Regions from separate parts of the Pseudoalteromonas sp. SR41-8 genome, predicted to be linked through region 2. Evidence: predicted binding sites of a transcription regulator. Region 2 holds the regulator's gene; each other region holds the start of a gene.
The links. The regulator sigma-54, encoded in region 2, starts transcription at its own class of promoters, with help from an activator protein. The targets are predictions, from matches to a motif close to GTTGGCACGNNNNTNGNNT.
Positions count from the first base shown of each region.

Region 1: H5162_RS01870 (PA2169 family four-helix-bundle protein) is a predicted target of sigma-54. The motif match lies at 2,283-2,301, and genes of this name have one in related genera.
Region 3: H5162_RS09540 (DUF3192 domain-containing protein) is a predicted target of sigma-54. The motif match lies at 2,550-2,568, and genes of this name have one in related genera.
Region 4: H5162_RS09005 (flagellar hook-length control protein FliK) is a predicted target of sigma-54. The motif match lies at 1,702-1,720, and genes of this name have one in related genera.

Region 1 is NZ_JACJEE010000002.1:61,923-66,142, forward strand. It holds gene H5162_RS01860 (TonB-dependent receptor plug domain-containing protein) at 1-1,123, shown strand, start outside; gene H5162_RS01865 (biopolymer transporter ExbD) at 1,180-1,575, opposite strand; gene H5162_RS01870 (PA2169 family four-helix-bundle protein) at 1,791-2,234, opposite strand; gene H5162_RS01875 (LysR family transcriptional regulator) at 2,402-3,340, opposite strand; gene aceK (bifunctional isocitrate dehydrogenase kinase/phosphatase) at 3,356-4,220, opposite strand, start outside.
Region 2 is NZ_JACJEE010000033.1:13,871-18,090, forward strand. It holds gene lptA (lipopolysaccharide transport periplasmic protein LptA) at 1-341, shown strand, start outside; gene lptB (LPS export ABC transporter ATP-binding protein) at 338-1,063, shown strand; gene H5162_RS17620 (RNA polymerase factor sigma-54) at 1,130-2,626, shown strand; gene hpf (ribosome hibernation promoting factor) at 2,655-2,942, shown strand; gene ptsN (PTS IIA-like nitrogen regulatory protein PtsN) at 2,947-3,399, shown strand; gene rapZ (RNase adapter RapZ) at 3,583-4,220, shown strand, end outside.
Region 3 is NZ_JACJEE010000011.1:75,999-80,218, forward strand. It holds gene H5162_RS09530 (PAS domain-containing hybrid sensor histidine kinase/response regulator) at 1-1,173, shown strand, start outside; gene H5162_RS09535 (diguanylate cyclase) at 1,142-2,056, shown strand; gene H5162_RS09540 (DUF3192 domain-containing protein) at 2,123-2,503, opposite strand; gene H5162_RS09545 (D-2-hydroxyacid dehydrogenase) at 2,667-3,611, opposite strand; gene zntR (Zn(2+)-responsive transcriptional regulator) at 3,712-4,125, shown strand; gene H5162_RS09555 (SO_0444 family Cu/Zn efflux transporter) at 4,109-4,220, shown strand, end outside.
Region 4 is NZ_JACJEE010000010.1:107,883-112,102, forward strand. It holds gene H5162_RS09005 (flagellar hook-length control protein FliK) at 1-1,632, opposite strand, end outside; gene fliJ (flagellar export protein FliJ) at 1,760-2,206, opposite strand; gene fliI (flagellar protein export ATPase FliI) at 2,206-3,540, opposite strand; gene fliH (flagellar assembly protein FliH) at 3,559-4,220, opposite strand, start outside.

The DNA.
Region 1 (4,220 bases), on a different contig from region 2:
GCCGGAATCTTCTGTGGATGAATCACGTGATGTGATTTCGTTTTACCTTGATGCTGAAACTTACATTATTGATGATGTAATTATCTCTGGCGCACTGCGTTACGATAACTACAAAGGCTTTGGTGATACGGTTAACTTTAAGTTAGCGGGTAACTGGTCGGTGACTGATGACGTTTCACTGCGCGGTGCGGTGAGTACTGGTTTTAGAGCACCATCAATGCAGCAATTGTATTTCAATAATATCAGTACCCAGTTTGTAGTTGGTCCTAATGGCGATCTAATTGCAGAAGAAGTTGGTACTTTTAGAAACGACAGCACGCTTGCACAGAGTATTGGTATTCCAAAACTTAAAGAAGAAAAGTCACAAAACATGAGCTTAGGTATTGTGTATAACGTGACGGATAATATTAATGTTACCGTTGATTATTATTCAATTGATATTGACGACCGTATTGTGATCAGTAACCGTTTAGGTAAAGGGTTGTCATCAACGCTAGATGCTGCATTGGTTAGTTCTGGCGCAGGTGCAGGGCAGTTTTTCTTAAATGGTGCAGATACCGAAACGCAAGGTGTGGATTTTGTTGCGACATGGAACACGGAAGGCTTAGGCGGTACCCTAGATTTTACATTAGCGGCTAACTTTACTGAAACCGATGTGGTTGATTTATTTACTCCTGCGGGCAGTGGTTTGGAAACGATCCCTGTCGAAGATGTATTTTCTTCGCAAGAAACCTCAATCATCGAAGAATGGCAACCACAAGACAGAGTAAACTTAAGTGCATTATATCGCCTTGAAGATTGGACGGTAAACTTATCGCTCAATCGTTATGGCGAATACACGGTTGAAGATGGCGGTCGCCAGACTTACGGCGCTGAAATTCTTACCGATATAAAAGTAAATTATTTTGTCACAGATAACTTGTCACTAAATATTGGTGCAAACAATTTATTTGACGTTTACCCTGATAAAAATACCATAGGTAATTCTCGCTCAGGCACAATTGTTGATGCTTCTGGTAATACTATTATCAGTTCAACCGGTGTATTTGAGTACTCACGACGTTCAGCACCATTTGGTTTTAACGGTGCTTACTACTATGTAGGTGCTGAATACCGATTCTAAAATAACTTCTCCTACGTTATTTAGTTTTGAAGGGCCGTCTGGCCCTTTTTTTGCTTTTAGTGTGATGTGAGTGCGATGGGGTAGTTATCATACTCTTTGATATTATTCATTACTGTCATTAAAGTTTGATGCGTACTGTTCTCGTCAGCGGCTATTTGTACTGTGGCGATATTATACTTCGCAGCAAACATCGCAAGGTTAGTGGCAACTTGGTTTAAGTCAATTAATCGCCCCGCAAAATACACCGCATTGCTTTGGTCAATACTAAAATGAGCACTTTTAGTTTGTTTATCAATACTGGGTTTATCTACAGGCCGTTGCAGCTCTATTGCCACAGGTTTTACAAATGAAGTTGTAACAATAAAAAATATTAAAAGTATAAATACAATATCAAGCATCGGCGTCATATCAACGTCAGCGTTTTGTGGGTTTACATGTTGTTTATTTCTCATAATGGAACCTTGTTATTTTTTATAAAATGCTGCGGCGCCACAGCGGGATAGTAGGTACCTATTAATAAGCCTAGACGATTAAAATCATGCTGTGGTTAAATAAATATGCTATTTTTATTAATTATTTGCATTATTTTGTTATAAAAATCATTTAACTATTATTATGAGCATAAAAAAGCCCAGCGCGTGGCTGGGCTTTCATTTAAGCATTGTGGTTAATGCTTCTGCATACGGCTCATCTCCGTATGACAGCTTTGCATGGTCAGTAATACTTTAGCGAGGGCGGCTTCACAATCGTGCGGTTGTGGTTTTTTCATGGCAGCTTTAATTTCTTCAAGTGTTTTATCTTCCACTTCTTCAAGCTCTTTGACATAAATTTGGTCGTTGTTGGCACTAAATTTTGTGATCAGTGCGGTATATGCTCGGCGAGCTTCAACAGCAAAAGACGAACCATCTTCTCGTTCACCTTGCTGATTAATAGCGTAAGGCTGTAGGTTTTCAACGCTGACTTTACGTGCGTCTATCATACGCTGAAATAGCGCACCAATGGCTGGATCTTGTACTTTTTCCTGCGCCTTTTCATAAAAGTCGATGCCGCTGTTCATTACTTGGATAATGTCAGTGATATGATTTACTTCGTTTCCTTGCTGGGCATTCATAATATTGACCTCTTTAAGTTAAATGAATATTAAAGTTCAAGTAACTTAAAGCAATTGCCATTCCATTTTTAAATTATTTTAACATCATGATAATTAATACTTTTAAATTTATGTTTGCTTACTTGAAAATACCAGTAAGCAAATTTTACAGGGCTTTTGTAAGAGCGTTACTTTAATTCATCTGCAACTTCGGCTACTTTTTGGCGTAACCAAATATGACTGGCATCCCTGTGAAGTAATGGGCTCCAAATCATATCTAACTCAAATGGTGGTATAGGGAAGGGAGGCTCCAGAATTTGCAAACCGGGATCATCTAAATAAATATTAGCGGCTTTTGAAGGGAGTGTCGCAATCAGGTTCTTCTCTTTCGCTAGATGTATTGCAACGTGGTAATTACGGGTGAATGTGGCAATATTTCGGTGTTTACCAAAGTGGGCGAGAGCTTCATCAACCCAGCCAAGTTTTTGTACGTCTTTAGGATCCATACCAACCCCGACACCAAAACCTGTTTTACTTACCCAAATATGCCGAGCTTTTAAATAACTATCGAGGCTAAAATTTTCAATGATCGGGTTGTCAGCTTTTACTAAACAACAAAAGCTATCTTTCCAAATACGTTTGTGATGAAACGACTGCGGTAGGTTTTCGAAACGATTTATTGCCATATCAACTTTACCGTTTTCTACATCATGAAAAGTAACATCACTTGGAGTGAGAATATCGAGTGTGGTATCCGGCGCTTCATCGTGTAATTTACTCAGTAGCTTAGGTGCTAAGGTGCTGGCAGCATAGTCACTGGCCATAATCCTAAATACCCGTTTGCTTTGGCTGGCCTCAAATTCACGGTTTGGTGCAAGCGTTTCTTCTAATGTCATTAAGATGCCACGGATCACCGGCTGCAATTCAATAGCTCGTTCAGTGGGCACCATACCATCACTGGTGCGTACTAAGATCGGATCGTTAAACAGGTTACGTAAACGTTTTAAACCATTACTCATTGCCGGCTGTGTAATGCTAAGCTGGTTCGCGGCGCGAGTAACATTACATTCGCGTAATAAGGTGTCGAGATAAACGAGTAAGTTTAAATCTATTTTACTGATATTCATTGTGTGTCCTTTCGTCTACCATTGATGGATAAAACGCTGCGCTGCTGGATAAGGGTAGATATGGCTAACGACCCCTGCTTTTATATTTCGTTGCGCTTGCTGCCAAAATGCGACGTCTAATAGTTCTGGATGTGTTTGGCTGAAAACTGCTTTGTATTGCGGGTTTGGCATTACAAAAGTGCATAACTGCTCTGGAAATACATCTTGTGGTGCCACAGAGTAACTTTGCTCATTGGTTAAGTAGTCATCATAACTTTTTGCTTTAGGCAATGCCCTAAAGTTCATGTCTGTTAAATATTGCACTTCATCATAATCATAAAAAATAATGCGTTTGTGTTTACTGACACCAAAGTTTTTAAGTAACATATCGCCTGGGAAAATATTAACGGCGATCATTTCCTTGAGTGCTTGGCCATATTCTGCAATGGCAACAGCGGCATCTTCAGTATTAGCTTTTTCTAAATATAAATTCAGTGGCGTCATGCGTCGCTCAATATACATATGTTTGATGATCAGTAAGTCGCCTTCGATGATCATTGATGAACCAATAGTTTGTTTAAGCTGTGCAAGCAATGTAGCGTTAAAACGCGCAACAGGGAATACGACGTTAGAATACTCTATGGTATCTGCCATACGACCAACTCGGTCATGGCTTTTAACTAATTGGTAGCGTTTGAGAACGGTATCGCGGCCAAATGGTTTACTTTCACCAAATTTGTCTTTAATTATTTTAAATACATAATCAAATGAAGGTAGGGTAAATACCATCATCACCATACCCGGTGTGCCAGGGGCAATCACAAAATCATCACTGGAGCGCTGTAAATGGGTTAAAAACTCGCGATAGAACTCGGTTTTACCTTGTTTATGAAAGCCAATG
Region 2 (4,220 bases):
CGGATCGACTTGAAGTCCATAAGCGCGAAGATTTAGGCAATAACAAACAATTGCTTGTTGCAACTGGTAACCCTGCTTACTTTGAAGAAAAACAAACTGATGGCACAATAATGAGCGCCAGTGCTGATGAAGTCCGTTACGATGTCGCCAAGCGCTATTTAACGTTAATTGGTAATGCACAAGTCACTCAAGCAGGTCAAAAAATTAATGCCAAAAGCATTACCTATGATATGGACCAACAGCTGATCAGTGCTGAAAAAGGCGCAAGCTCAAACGATCGCGTACACACTATTTTGGTACCTGTTGACAGTAAAAAAGACAAACCTAAAGGGCAGCCATGAGTATATTAAAAGCTGAATTTTTAGCAAAAAGCTATAAAGGTCGCCAAGTTGTAAAAAGCGTGGGTTTAGAAGTTAGCGCAGGCAGCATTGTTGGCTTACTGGGTCCTAATGGCGCAGGTAAAACCACCACTTTTTATATGATTGTGGGTTTAGTACCTAGCGACAAAGGTAAAATAAGTATTGATGATAATGACATCACTTTACTGCCAATGCACAGTCGCGCACGGTTAGGGATTGGCTACTTACCACAAGAATCATCCATCTTTCGTAAGTTAACTGTTTATCAAAACCTGATGGCTATTTTAGAAACTCGTAAAGAGCTGAATAAACAAGCCAGAGAAGAAGCACTAGACAGCTTACTTGATGAGTTTAGCATTCAACATATTCGCGACAGCCAAGGTATGGCATTATCTGGTGGTGAACGTCGTCGAGTTGAAATTGCACGCGCTTTAGCCGCAAATCCAAAATTTATCTTACTTGATGAGCCTTTTGCTGGCGTTGATCCTATTTCAGTGTTAGATATAAAGAAGATTATTGAACACCTTAAAAACCGTGGTATTGGCGTACTTATTACCGACCACAATGTACGAGAAACCCTTGATGTTTGTGAAAAAGCCTACATAGTTTCTCATGGGGAGTTAATTGCATCAGGTACCCCTGAGCATGTACTTGCCGACCAAACAGTCCGCGATGTTTACCTGGGCGAGCAATTTAGGCTATAAAGCCACGCTCGGCTAAGTATCTGCTAGACTTAACGATGATAACAATAAAAGGATTGTTAGAGATACATGAGGCAATCACTCCAGCTGCGCATGGGCCAGCAACTTACAATGACACCACAGCTGCAACAAGCAATTCGCTTATTGCAACTCAGTACATTGGATCTCCAGCAAGAAATTCAAGAAGCACTCGACAGCAATCCATTGTTAGAGCTAGAAGAGCATGAATATTCAGACGACACGGCTGGTAAAAACGAACAAAAACAAGACAACGATGACTTAACTGTTAGTGCATCAGCAGACGACAAGCCCAGCGAATATGAACAAGAAAGTAGCGAAGCATTAAGTAAAGAGACTTTAAGTGACGAAATGGCTATGGACGTCACCTGGGACGAATACATGAGTGCTGCGCCAAATACGTCATCCGGCCCAATGCCTGAAGATGAGTCAATTTATCAAGGTGCTTCAACTGAAACCCTGCACGAATATCTGATGTGGCAATTACAGCTCACACCTTTTAGTCCAACCGATGAAGCTATTGCCATTGCGATTGTTGAAGCTGTTGACGATTCAGGTATTTTAACCTTGAGCTGCGAAGACATCGCAGAGAGCTTAAATCAAGGTAATAACGAAGAAGAAATCGAACTAGACGAAGTGCAAGCAGTGTTAAAACGCATTCAGTTATTTGACCCTGTTGGTATTGCTGCGCGCAGCCTACAAGAATGTTTATGTATTCAATTAAATCAATTTGATCCTGCAACTCCTTGGATTAGCGAGACTAAAATGATTTTAACTGATCATATCGATTTATTAGCTAGTCGTGACTATCGCACTTTGATGAAAAAGACTAAGCTTAAAGAAGATGAGCTGAAAGAAGTAATGACATTGATCCACAGCCTTAATCCAAAGCCTGCGGATACTATAGTACGCGAAGAATCAGAGTATGTTATACCTGATGTTTCGGTGAAAAAAATTAAAGGTCGCTGGGTGGTTGAACTTAATCCAGACAGCATGCCAAAAATTAGAGTGAACAGCCAATATGCGGCAATGTCACGCTCAGTAAAATCAAGCACTGACAGCCAATTTATACGTTCGCATTTGCAAGAAGCTAAATGGTTTATTAAAAGCCTAGAAAGTCGTAACGAGACGTTACTCAAAGTAACTAACTGCATTGTAAAACAACAGCAGGGATTCTTTGAGCATGGCCCTGAAGCAATGCGACCTATGGTACTAAACGACGTTGCTGAAATGGTTGAGATGCACGAATCAACAATATCTCGCGTAACGACACAAAAGTACATGCATACCCCCCGTGGTATTTTTGAGTTAAAGTATTTTTTCTCAAGTCATGTAAGCACTGAGAACGGCGGCGAATGCTCTTCGACAGCTATTCGAGCATTGATCAGAAAATTGATCAGTGCAGAAAACTCAGCGAAACCATTGAGTGATAGTAAGATTGCAGATATATTGGCAGAGCAAGGTATCAAAGTAGCTAGACGGACTATTGCAAAATACCGCGAGTCGCTGGCTATTCCACCGTCAAATCAACGTAAAAGTTTGATTTAAGGCGTAAAATCACAAGAGGAAAATGCTTATGCAACTAAATTTAACTGGTCGTCACGTAGAAATTACTGATTCATTAAGAGACTATGTAAACAATAAGTTTGCCAAGCTTGAAAGGCATTTTGATCATATCAATAATGTCCATGTTATTCTTGATGTAGAAAAACTAAGCCAAAAAGCAGAGGCCACATTACATGTCAGTGGCGCTGAATTATTTGCCTCGACTGAGCACCAAGACATGTATGCAGCTATTGACGGACTAATCGATAAACTTGATCGTCAAGTAATTAAACACAAAGAGAAGCACGCTCGACACTAACACTATGAAATTAAGCTCACTTATTTGTCAGGACTGCAGTAAAGCTGCGGTCCTTTTTAATAGCAAAAAACGGATCATTGAATTTATAAGCCAATTGGCTCATGAACAGCTCCCTCAGCTATCACAACAAGAAATCCTCAACGCACTACTATCGAGAGAGAAACTAGGTAGTACCGGTATTGGTCGTGGTATTGCTATCCCTCATGGCCGTATGAGTGGTGTTGAAAACCCGCTAGCAATAATTTTAGTGAGTGAATCACCGGTTGATTTTGATGCGATTGATAATCGCCCAGTTGATATATTTGTAGCCCTCATCGTACCAGATGGTGACAGCCAACTTCATTTGAAGACGTTAGCCACAATTGCTGATAAACTCAATAACAAAGATTTTTGTAAACAACTACGTAGCGCAAAAACAGACCAAGATTTGTATCATGTAATTGCAGCTCAATCGTAGTCATACCAATTGTATTGAATTAGAGAGTAATTATTGCAACAGGAAAATAGCTCTAGAACAAGGTGGAAATTATGAGATATAGTTGTTCTATATAAATAATTTTAAACAAAGTTAGTGGGTTATTTAACAAGCAAGAATGAGCATGTTTTTAATAAAATTGGTATTAAATGAAGGAGAATTTACATGGAGTTAATCATCATCAGTGGGCGTTCTGGCTCAGGTAAATCTGTTGCTTTACGTGTAGTAGAAGATCTTGGCTATTATTGTGTAGATAATATTCCAGTTAACTTATTACCGTCATTAGTACGCAGTGTCTCTGATAATTACGACAAAATTGCCGTCAGTATCGATGTTCGTAATTTACCGAAAGAGCAGGAAGAATTTAACGACATTCTTGAATACTTGCCTGGTTTTGCAAATCCGACGCTATTTTATTTAGACAGTGATGATCAAACCCTGATCAAACGCTTTTCTGAAACCCGCCGCTTACACCCATTATCTTTGGATTCTTTGCCACTGGATTTAGCCATCAAGCAAGAAAAAGTGTTGCTTGATGTATTAACTACTCGTGCTGATTTCATGCTTGATACCACAGATCTCAGTGTCCACCAGCTTGCTGAGTCAATCCGTGAAAAGATTTTAGGGAAAAAAGATAAAAAACTAATCATCACCTTTGAATCATTTGGTTTTAAGCATGGTATTCCAAAAGAAGCCGATTATGTATTTGATGCACGTTTTTTACCTAATCCACACTGGGAGCCTGAGTTAAAACCGCTCACAGGCCTGGATCAACCAGTAAAAGATTATTTAGCCAGTCACAG
Region 3 (4,220 bases), on a different contig from region 2:
AAAGGCCAAGGCAGTGAGTTTTTCTTTACTATAACCTTTAATGTTGCCGCTCAAATCGATCCTATCGTCTGGCACAATACTTTAGTGATTCATTCTGAGCGGGGAATTAATTTACCTACCGCATTAGCGCCATTAAAACAGCTAGAATTTTTTGAGTTAGCTGAATTAACAGACCACGCTGTATTAGCAGATTATCAGCGGATCATCATTAATGACGTTGATCTACCGAGAGTAATAACGCGAGACAATATAAAAACAGCATTGATGAGTAATAACACGCAGCTTTATGTTGTTAAAAATGCTCCAAATACTCCGCTGCCTACTCTTAAAGGTATGCAAATGTGCAGCGTGAAAAGTTCTGCATTAGTACAACGAATACAGCAAGTTGAGCCGATATCTAAACGCCCTGATGTAAATCTGACAACGGCAGAGAGTAAACTCAACGTTGCGGGCTTACTAGTGTTAGTTATTGATGATAATCAGCTTAATTTAGATATTATTAGTAATATTTTAAGTCAAGCACATATTAATGTAATGACAGCAACTTCGGCGATGGCAGGGATAGATTTGGTTGCACAAGTCATGCCTGATCTGATCTTAATGGATATTCAAATGCCAGAAGTCGATGGGTTACAAGCAACCGCTTTATTGCGACAACGTTATGATCAACAGCAATTACCTATTTTTGCGCTAACTGCGCATTGTGAAGCAGCTGACGAGCAACGCTCACTTGCCGTAGGTATGAATAAACATTTAACAAAACCAGTAGTTGCAGCGACGTTATTAGCGGCGATAAATGAGCTGAGAATTACCGGCGCTGTTTTTTATAATCATTCTTTTGCATTAGAACAATTCTCGGGCCATAATGATTTACTACAGGTAATGTTGGGTAAACTTGCTAAGTTGTGTGTAAGCCATCTGCAGCAATTAAAAGTGCCGATGCAAACAAAAGCGTTGGAACGATTAGTGCATAGTATTAAAGGTGTGTCAGGAAACCTTGGCTTTAATCGCCTAAGTGCTACCGCTCAGCAGTTAGAAAGTAGACTACGTAAGACACCAGACGTAGGGCAAATATCCCTGAGTCAGTTAGAGTTCGAATTAGTACAAGTAAATAGATACATTCAAATACAAGGCTCAGTAAATGTTGAAGAAAGCCAAAATACTGATCGTTGATGACGACCCATTAAATCGATTAGTGTTGGAAAAAACATTAGCGAATGATCACGAAATATTTTTAGTTGAAAGTGGTGAAAAAGCCCTTACATTTGTTAAATCAACGGCGGTTGACTTAATTATCCTCGATATAGTAATGCCCGGCATTAATGGCTATGAGGTGTTAATTCAGTTAAAAGAAAATTCAACTACGCACGCTATTCCAGTCATCTTTATTTCAGCTAATACAAGCCATGATGATGAAGCGAAAGGGTTTGAATTAGGCGCAATGGACTATATTGCTAAGCCATTTAGTCCCGCAATAGTACGTGCACGAGTGCGTAATCAATTATTGATCAAGCAAAAAAATGATTTGTTAGAAATGCTCGCCTCAATTGATGGGCTGACAGAAATACCTAATCGGCGTTATTTAGATGAAAGCTTATCGCGAGAATGGCGTCGCAGCCGTCGAGCTGGTACACCGTTATCGGTGCTATTAATAGATATAGACCATTTTAAGCGTTATAACGATTGTTACGGTCACCGTGCCGGGGATGACTGCCTTAAACGTGTTGCACATGCATTAGTTGCAGCGTGTGAGCGTGGCACTGACTTTGTTGCGCGCTACGGTGGAGAAGAATTTGCCGCAGTGTTACCCGATACCAACCAACACGAGGCATTAAAATTTGCTAATAAACTCAGAGATGCTGTTAATACGCTAGCTATCCCGCATAAAGCATCACTCAATGCCGCTCACATTACGATAAGTATTGGGGTTGCTACAACTGAGTTTGGTCAAGTTTATTCTGAGCATATATTACTTGAAGAAGCCGATTTAGGTTTATATCAAGCTAAAGATAGTGGCCGCGATAAAATTATCGCTCGAGTTATTGACGCAAGTTAGTAAAGTCAGTTACTACAGCAAATAAAGAGTGAATATGCTCCACTCTTTACTGCTTTAGTTTTGTGTCTAAATGGCGCTAAGTGAATTATAAATACTATCACCCACACCAATCAGTTTCTCGTTTTTAAAGACCAGTGGAGTACATTCATCTTTTGTCATTTTTCCGTCAGAGTGAATACTGTGGGTGGCATAAAATAGTACTTGGTATACATCACCGTCTTTTTTTAATAATTCTGTAAAGTCGGGAGTTTTTAATTTATTTAATACATTTTGATAGCTGGTATCTAAAGTGAGCCCTGAGATGCTTTCACGATTAAATTGATGATGTTCTTCCCAGCTTGAACTATTACCAGCCCAGTGTGTTTGTGCTTCACCATCGGATACTGCAATTACACAACCAGTAAGAAGAGGGGCTGCAAGCGCGGCAATTAAAAGTACTTTTTTCATTATTTTATCCTGGATACTAAATATTGATTTTAATTTATCTATTAGCTAGCAAAGAACTAGCCAATATTTTATGTTATTTAAAATCAATGAATTAGATTTTTTTGTAAGGTGGTGAATTATATTTAACCACCTTTTATAGCGTGACTAACTAAAAGTTAGTTGATTAGACCAGTCTATTTAAACTTTCACCTTGGCTAAATGCGCTAATATTTAAGCTGACTTGCTTTACTAAGCGAATGATTGACTCTTCACTGGCCCATGCAATATGTGGAGTCAGTATTAAATTATCACCACGATAAGCGGCCAATGGATTATCCTTCGCAGCTGGTTCTTTACTTAATACGTCAAATCCCGCTCCTGCAATTTGGTTATTGCTCAGTGCGTTGGCTAAATCAGCTTCATTAACGATACCACCGCGCGCGGTGTTAATTAAAATGGCATTGGGTTTCATCATAGCAAGTTCAGCAGCACCAATCAGATCACGACTTTCATCGGTTAAAGGGCAGTGTACACTAATAACATCAGCTGTTTTTATTGCTTGGTAAAATTCTGTTCGGCCCTCTCTAGTTACTTGGTTTTTACGCTCACTGATAATTACATTGGCACCAAAAGCACGTGCAACATCCGCAACAGCTTTACCAAGCGAACCATAACCGATAATTGCCAGAGTTTTACCTCCTATATCATTAAAACGGTAATCAAGGCGGCAGAACATCTCGCTTTGTTGCCATAACCCTTGTTGGCAATCAGCAATGTAGCGGTGAGTATTACCCAGTAAATTGGTGAACAGTGCAAAGGTATGTTGTACAACCGAAGGTGTTGAATACCCGGCCACATTGGTAACGGCAATGCCAAACTCTTTAGCGGCGACTAAATCAACATTGTTAGTGCCAGTTGCGGCTACACATATGAGCTTTAATTCAGGGAGTTTTGCCAGTGTTTCGCGATTAAGTACCACTTTATTGGTGATCAAGACATCAGCGCCTGCACTATGCGCTAATACTTGTGCTGGACTGGTTAGTGAATAACTAGTGAAGTTGCCAAGTTTTTGAAAAGGTTCAAGGGATGTGCCTGCAAGCGTAGCAGTATCGAGAAGAGTAATATTCATGAGCTTTCCTTATAATAAAAATTTATAAATGCTTGACCTTGGTGTGTACTCTAAGGTTTATACTCAGCATCAGTTGATAATATGTTAATTGGAGACGGTGATGAAAATAGGCGAATTTGCCAGTCAATTAGGTGTCTCTACAGATACCCTAAGGTACTATGAAAAGCATGCTTTGTTAACGCCTTCAGCGCGAACGCAAGCAGGTTATCGAGATTATAGCCAAACCGATCTTAAGCAAATGATGTTTATTTTGCGCGCTAAAAATGTTGGCTTTAGCTTGGCTGAGATCAAAGAACTATTACAAATTAAATTTAAAAAACATCAGCATTCTTGCCATGAAGTTAAAAACTTAACAATACAAAAGCGTGACTTAGTCGCAGAGCGTATTGCTGAATTAACACGTTTTCATCAATCATTATCCGTGTTAGCTGATAAGTGCTGCGGAGGCAAAGAGCCCGCAGATAACTGTTCGATATTAACCACTTTGGAGGACATTGATGGACTTAATCAATAATTTTTGGCAGTTATTTTTATTATCTGCACCTTGGTTAATGCTCGGTTTATTAATAGCTGGGTTATTAAATGTGTACTTACCGGCTGATTTCTTAA
Region 4 (4,220 bases), on a different contig from region 2:
ATTTGTATCTGATTTAGCGGTATTGCTATTGGTTGTTGTAGTGCTTACTAAATTATCTGTCATTGACTGAACCGTCAATTGAGCTTTTGACTCAGTCTTTTTTTCAATACTCTCTGGCTGAGCTAATTCTGCAATAGCCGTATTGATCTGAGTTAATAAAGCCCCCTTAGGCTGCTCAGTGCTCACAAAATTTTGTAATTGCTGGCTCAATGCCTGCTTTTGCACAGGACTCAACAGCGAAATATCTTTACTTAGTTGGGTTAGCTCTGCCGTGTTCATTGTCGCAACTGCCGTGGTAGGTTTTGCAACTTCTTTACTATTAAGCTCTACAAATTCAGCCAGCATTTTTTTTAAGTCAGTTACGTTAGCCGGTGATGGATCTTGCTGACGAATGACATCAACTTGATTTTGTAGCTGTTTTTGCTGCTCTGGTGTTAAGCTCGCCAACAATGGGTGTTCATTTTTTTGTACTGTAGTTGGTGAGTTAAGCAATACCTTACTGATTTGCTCTAATACAGCACTGTTACTATGCTTTGCCTGTGTAGCTGCTTTTTCAGCTACATCAGTTTGAGAGCCAATCGTAGTGGTTGATTCCACACCTTTAACTACTGGTTCTGCCTTTGAAGCAACGTCCATTGCTACTGCAGTAGCACTTGTGGTTGCTTGTTTGGCGTTAGCAGTAACGTTAGCTACAGTTGCGTGCGCATCTGCAGTTAACGCTGCACTCTGTTGAGGTTTTTCTTGCTGAGCAATCCTTGTGTCCGAATCTTTAACTAATACTTCACTTTCTTGTGGTTTAACTTGTTGAGCAAGCGTTACGTCCAAACCTTTAGCTAATACTTCACTGTTTTGTGGCTTACCTTTGCTTGTATTTTCAGCAATATTTATTTGAGCTGTTTCATTGCCAACTTCCCCACTCTTTAAGGTAGCTGCAGCTTGTTGGTTTGTTGGCTGCATTGTCATCGCTTTATTTTGCGATATCTCTTTTGCCACTTGAATATCATCAATAATAGGAGTCACAGCATCATCAGGAGGGGTGTTTCCCTTCAGTTGAAGCTGTTTATCAATCGCCTCTGCCAGCACCGTTTTTTCAGTAAGTAGCGTTGGTTTTAGTTGTTTATCGACTAGTTGTGCAATAGGATCATCAGTAGCAGGAGTGTCTGTATCAATAATAGGCGTAACATCATCAATTGGACGAGGTCCAGTGACTTTAATAAGCTTCGGATCTATTTTTTCTTCACTGTATTTACCCAACGTTGAAAGTAATGAGGCATTTGCAACAGTTGGCGTATTATTTACCCGAGTGTCCATATTGTTGGCTGCCGTGATCTGAGCAAGCATTGCATCACCAGACATAGCATCACCTGACATCGTTTTCTCATCACTGCTGTCAGTGGGCGTTTTTTGCGCTTTTTCAGCAGCAACTTCGGCTTCACTTGCAGCTGAAAAAGCGCCAGATGAGTTAACTTTCATGGGTGTTTCTGCAGCATTATTAGCGTTTTGTAACTCACTAAAGAAATCACTATCGGTGCTTTCTTTACCTGTTGCCGCACTGCCTTTGGCACTGTCTTTTTTATTTAACTGAACATCCTGCTCAGTTGAGATAAACACTGAAAGATCACTAATAGCCATAATTCACCTAGATTAAAAGTGGCAATTTGCCGCCGCAGTTTGCCAGAATAAATACTTCATACGTTAAACAAGCAAATAATATGCCTAAGCTAATTTTAAAAATAAATAATGCTGTTTTGGGCGATGACTATAGAGCGCGACGTCTTTGATAAAATTGATTTGCAGAAAATTCATCAAGCATTTTTTGTTCATTTTTTTGTGCGATTACATTCGCTTTAAGCTGCTGTTTTTCTATTAATTTAGCAACCGCTTTAGCCTTAATCTGCTGTTTCAGCCATAAACTTTGTCGTTGTGAAACAACTTGTTTAGCAGTACTGACGGTATTCGCTTGTTGACGAATAGCTTCTTCTATTTTGGCAATAAAAGCATGGTATTGACTAAACCCTGCACTACTTAAACCAGACTTTCCTTTTAAATGTAATTGCTGAGTATACTCCAAACGAAAGTTATTCAAGCCTTGCAATTTTTGTTGATTGCCTTGCAAGTTTTGCTGCGCTTGTAAATAATTTATCCGTAAAGTTTCTTCTTTATCATTTTCTATTTTCAGCAATAGATTGAGCTTATTTGTTGCCATTATGCTTGTCCTAATAATTGCGCAAGCCCTTGTAGGCCATCGTCATAGCTAATCACATCTTTCATGCCTTGTTGTAGAAATGCATTCACTCTTGGCATCATATTAATGGCCTGATCAAGCATTTGGTCGGTGCCTTTTTGATAAGCACCTAAAGTAATCATATCTTTATTTTGCTGGAACATTGAATACACTTGTTTTAACACTCGCGCTTGTTGCATGTGTGCTTCTGAGACAACTTGTGGCATCACCCGTGAAATCGATTTTTCTATATCAATAGCAGGATAATGACCACTGTCAGCGAGCTCTCTGGATAAAACGATATGACCGTCTAAAATGGCTCGCGCCGCATCAGCAATCGGATCTTGCATATCATCCCCTTCACTCAGTACAGTAAAAAACGCTGTGATAGAGCCTTGCCCTTCGCCGCCATTACCAGCACGTTCCACCAGCGCGGGTAGCTTTGCAAATACTGAAGGCGGATAACCTTTAGTCGCCGGTGGTTCACCAACCGCAAGCGCTATTTCGCGCTGAGCCATGGCATAACGCGTTACAGAATCCAGTAGCAATAAAACATTTAAGCCTTGATCGCGAAAGTACTCCGCGATAGTTACCGCACTTTCACAACCTTTTAATCGCATTAATGGCGATGCATCGGCGGGAGCAGCAACTACGACAGAACGCTTACGCCCTTCCACACCGAGTATTTCTTCGATAAATTCTTTTACTTCGCGGCCACGCTCCCCCACTAAACCAACAACTATTACATCAGCTTCTGAGCCTCGGGTCATCATACCCAGTAATACCGACTTACCCACGCCTGAGCCTGCAAATAGCCCCATGCGCTGGCCTTGGCCAACAGTTATCACTGAATTAATAGCGCGTACGCCAACATCCATCGGCTGCGTAATTGGTCGTCGAGATAATGGGTTAATGGAATTTTGTGCAAATTTTAAGTAATGCTCTGCTTTAATAGCTCCAAGCCCATCCAACGGACGCCCTAAGCCATCAACAACACGACCAAGTAAACACATACCAACAGGCAGTCCGGTATCATTTACTTGTGGGATCACTCGCGCTCCAGGTAGTACACCAGAAATATGGTCATTTGGCATCAAGTAAAGCGTCTGATCATTAAAACCAACAATTTCAGCATCAACAAAACCATGCATGGTTTCAATTTTACATTGGCTGCCAACTGGCGCGCGTAATCCTTTCGCCTCTAATGTTAACCCTACAACACGGGTTAAAATTCCCGCAACAGCAGGCGTTGGGCTATGAATATGTTTTTGATACTGTTGTAAACGTTCACTTAATGGGCGTGGTTGAGAACTCATTGCAAACCAAAAATAGCGTTAGATACCACTACTATGCAAAAAACTATCCAACGTTTCTTTGACGCGGGTTTTTATAGTCATATCAATAGATGACTGAGGTGTTTTTACTTGGCAACCGCCGCGATCTAAAGTCGGCTCTGCAACTAACTGCCAATGGTTTTCAGCTAGTGCAGCTTCACCATAACTATTTTTAACCAGTTCAATGTCTTCAGGATGTAAATGAATACGCACAGTTTGCTGCTCATTGGCTAACGCATCGATACACTGCTTTAAACTTTGCAAAATGATTTCAGGGGAGGTTTTAATTTCTTGATAAACTAGCGCTTCGGTTAGCATTACGGTTAACTGTACAAGTTGCTTTTCGGCGTCATCATCGACTTTAGCTAATGGTGCTGACAAACTATCCAACAATGCTTTTAGACCCGTTAGCTGTTCTTCAATCAGTGGTTTTACTTCTTCTTGACCTTGTGTTTTACCAAGCTCAATGCCTTCTTTATAACCGGCTTCTTTTCCCTCACCTACGCCTTTTTCAAAACCATCAATATAACCCTGCTCGTGGCCTTGTTTTAAGCCTTCTTCGTAGGCATCTTGACGAATTCGTTCCAGCTCAGCCATTGTTAACGAGGGCAGCTCAGGCTCTTCGGGCTCTAGTGCTTGTTCACTTTCTTCAAGCTCTTTAC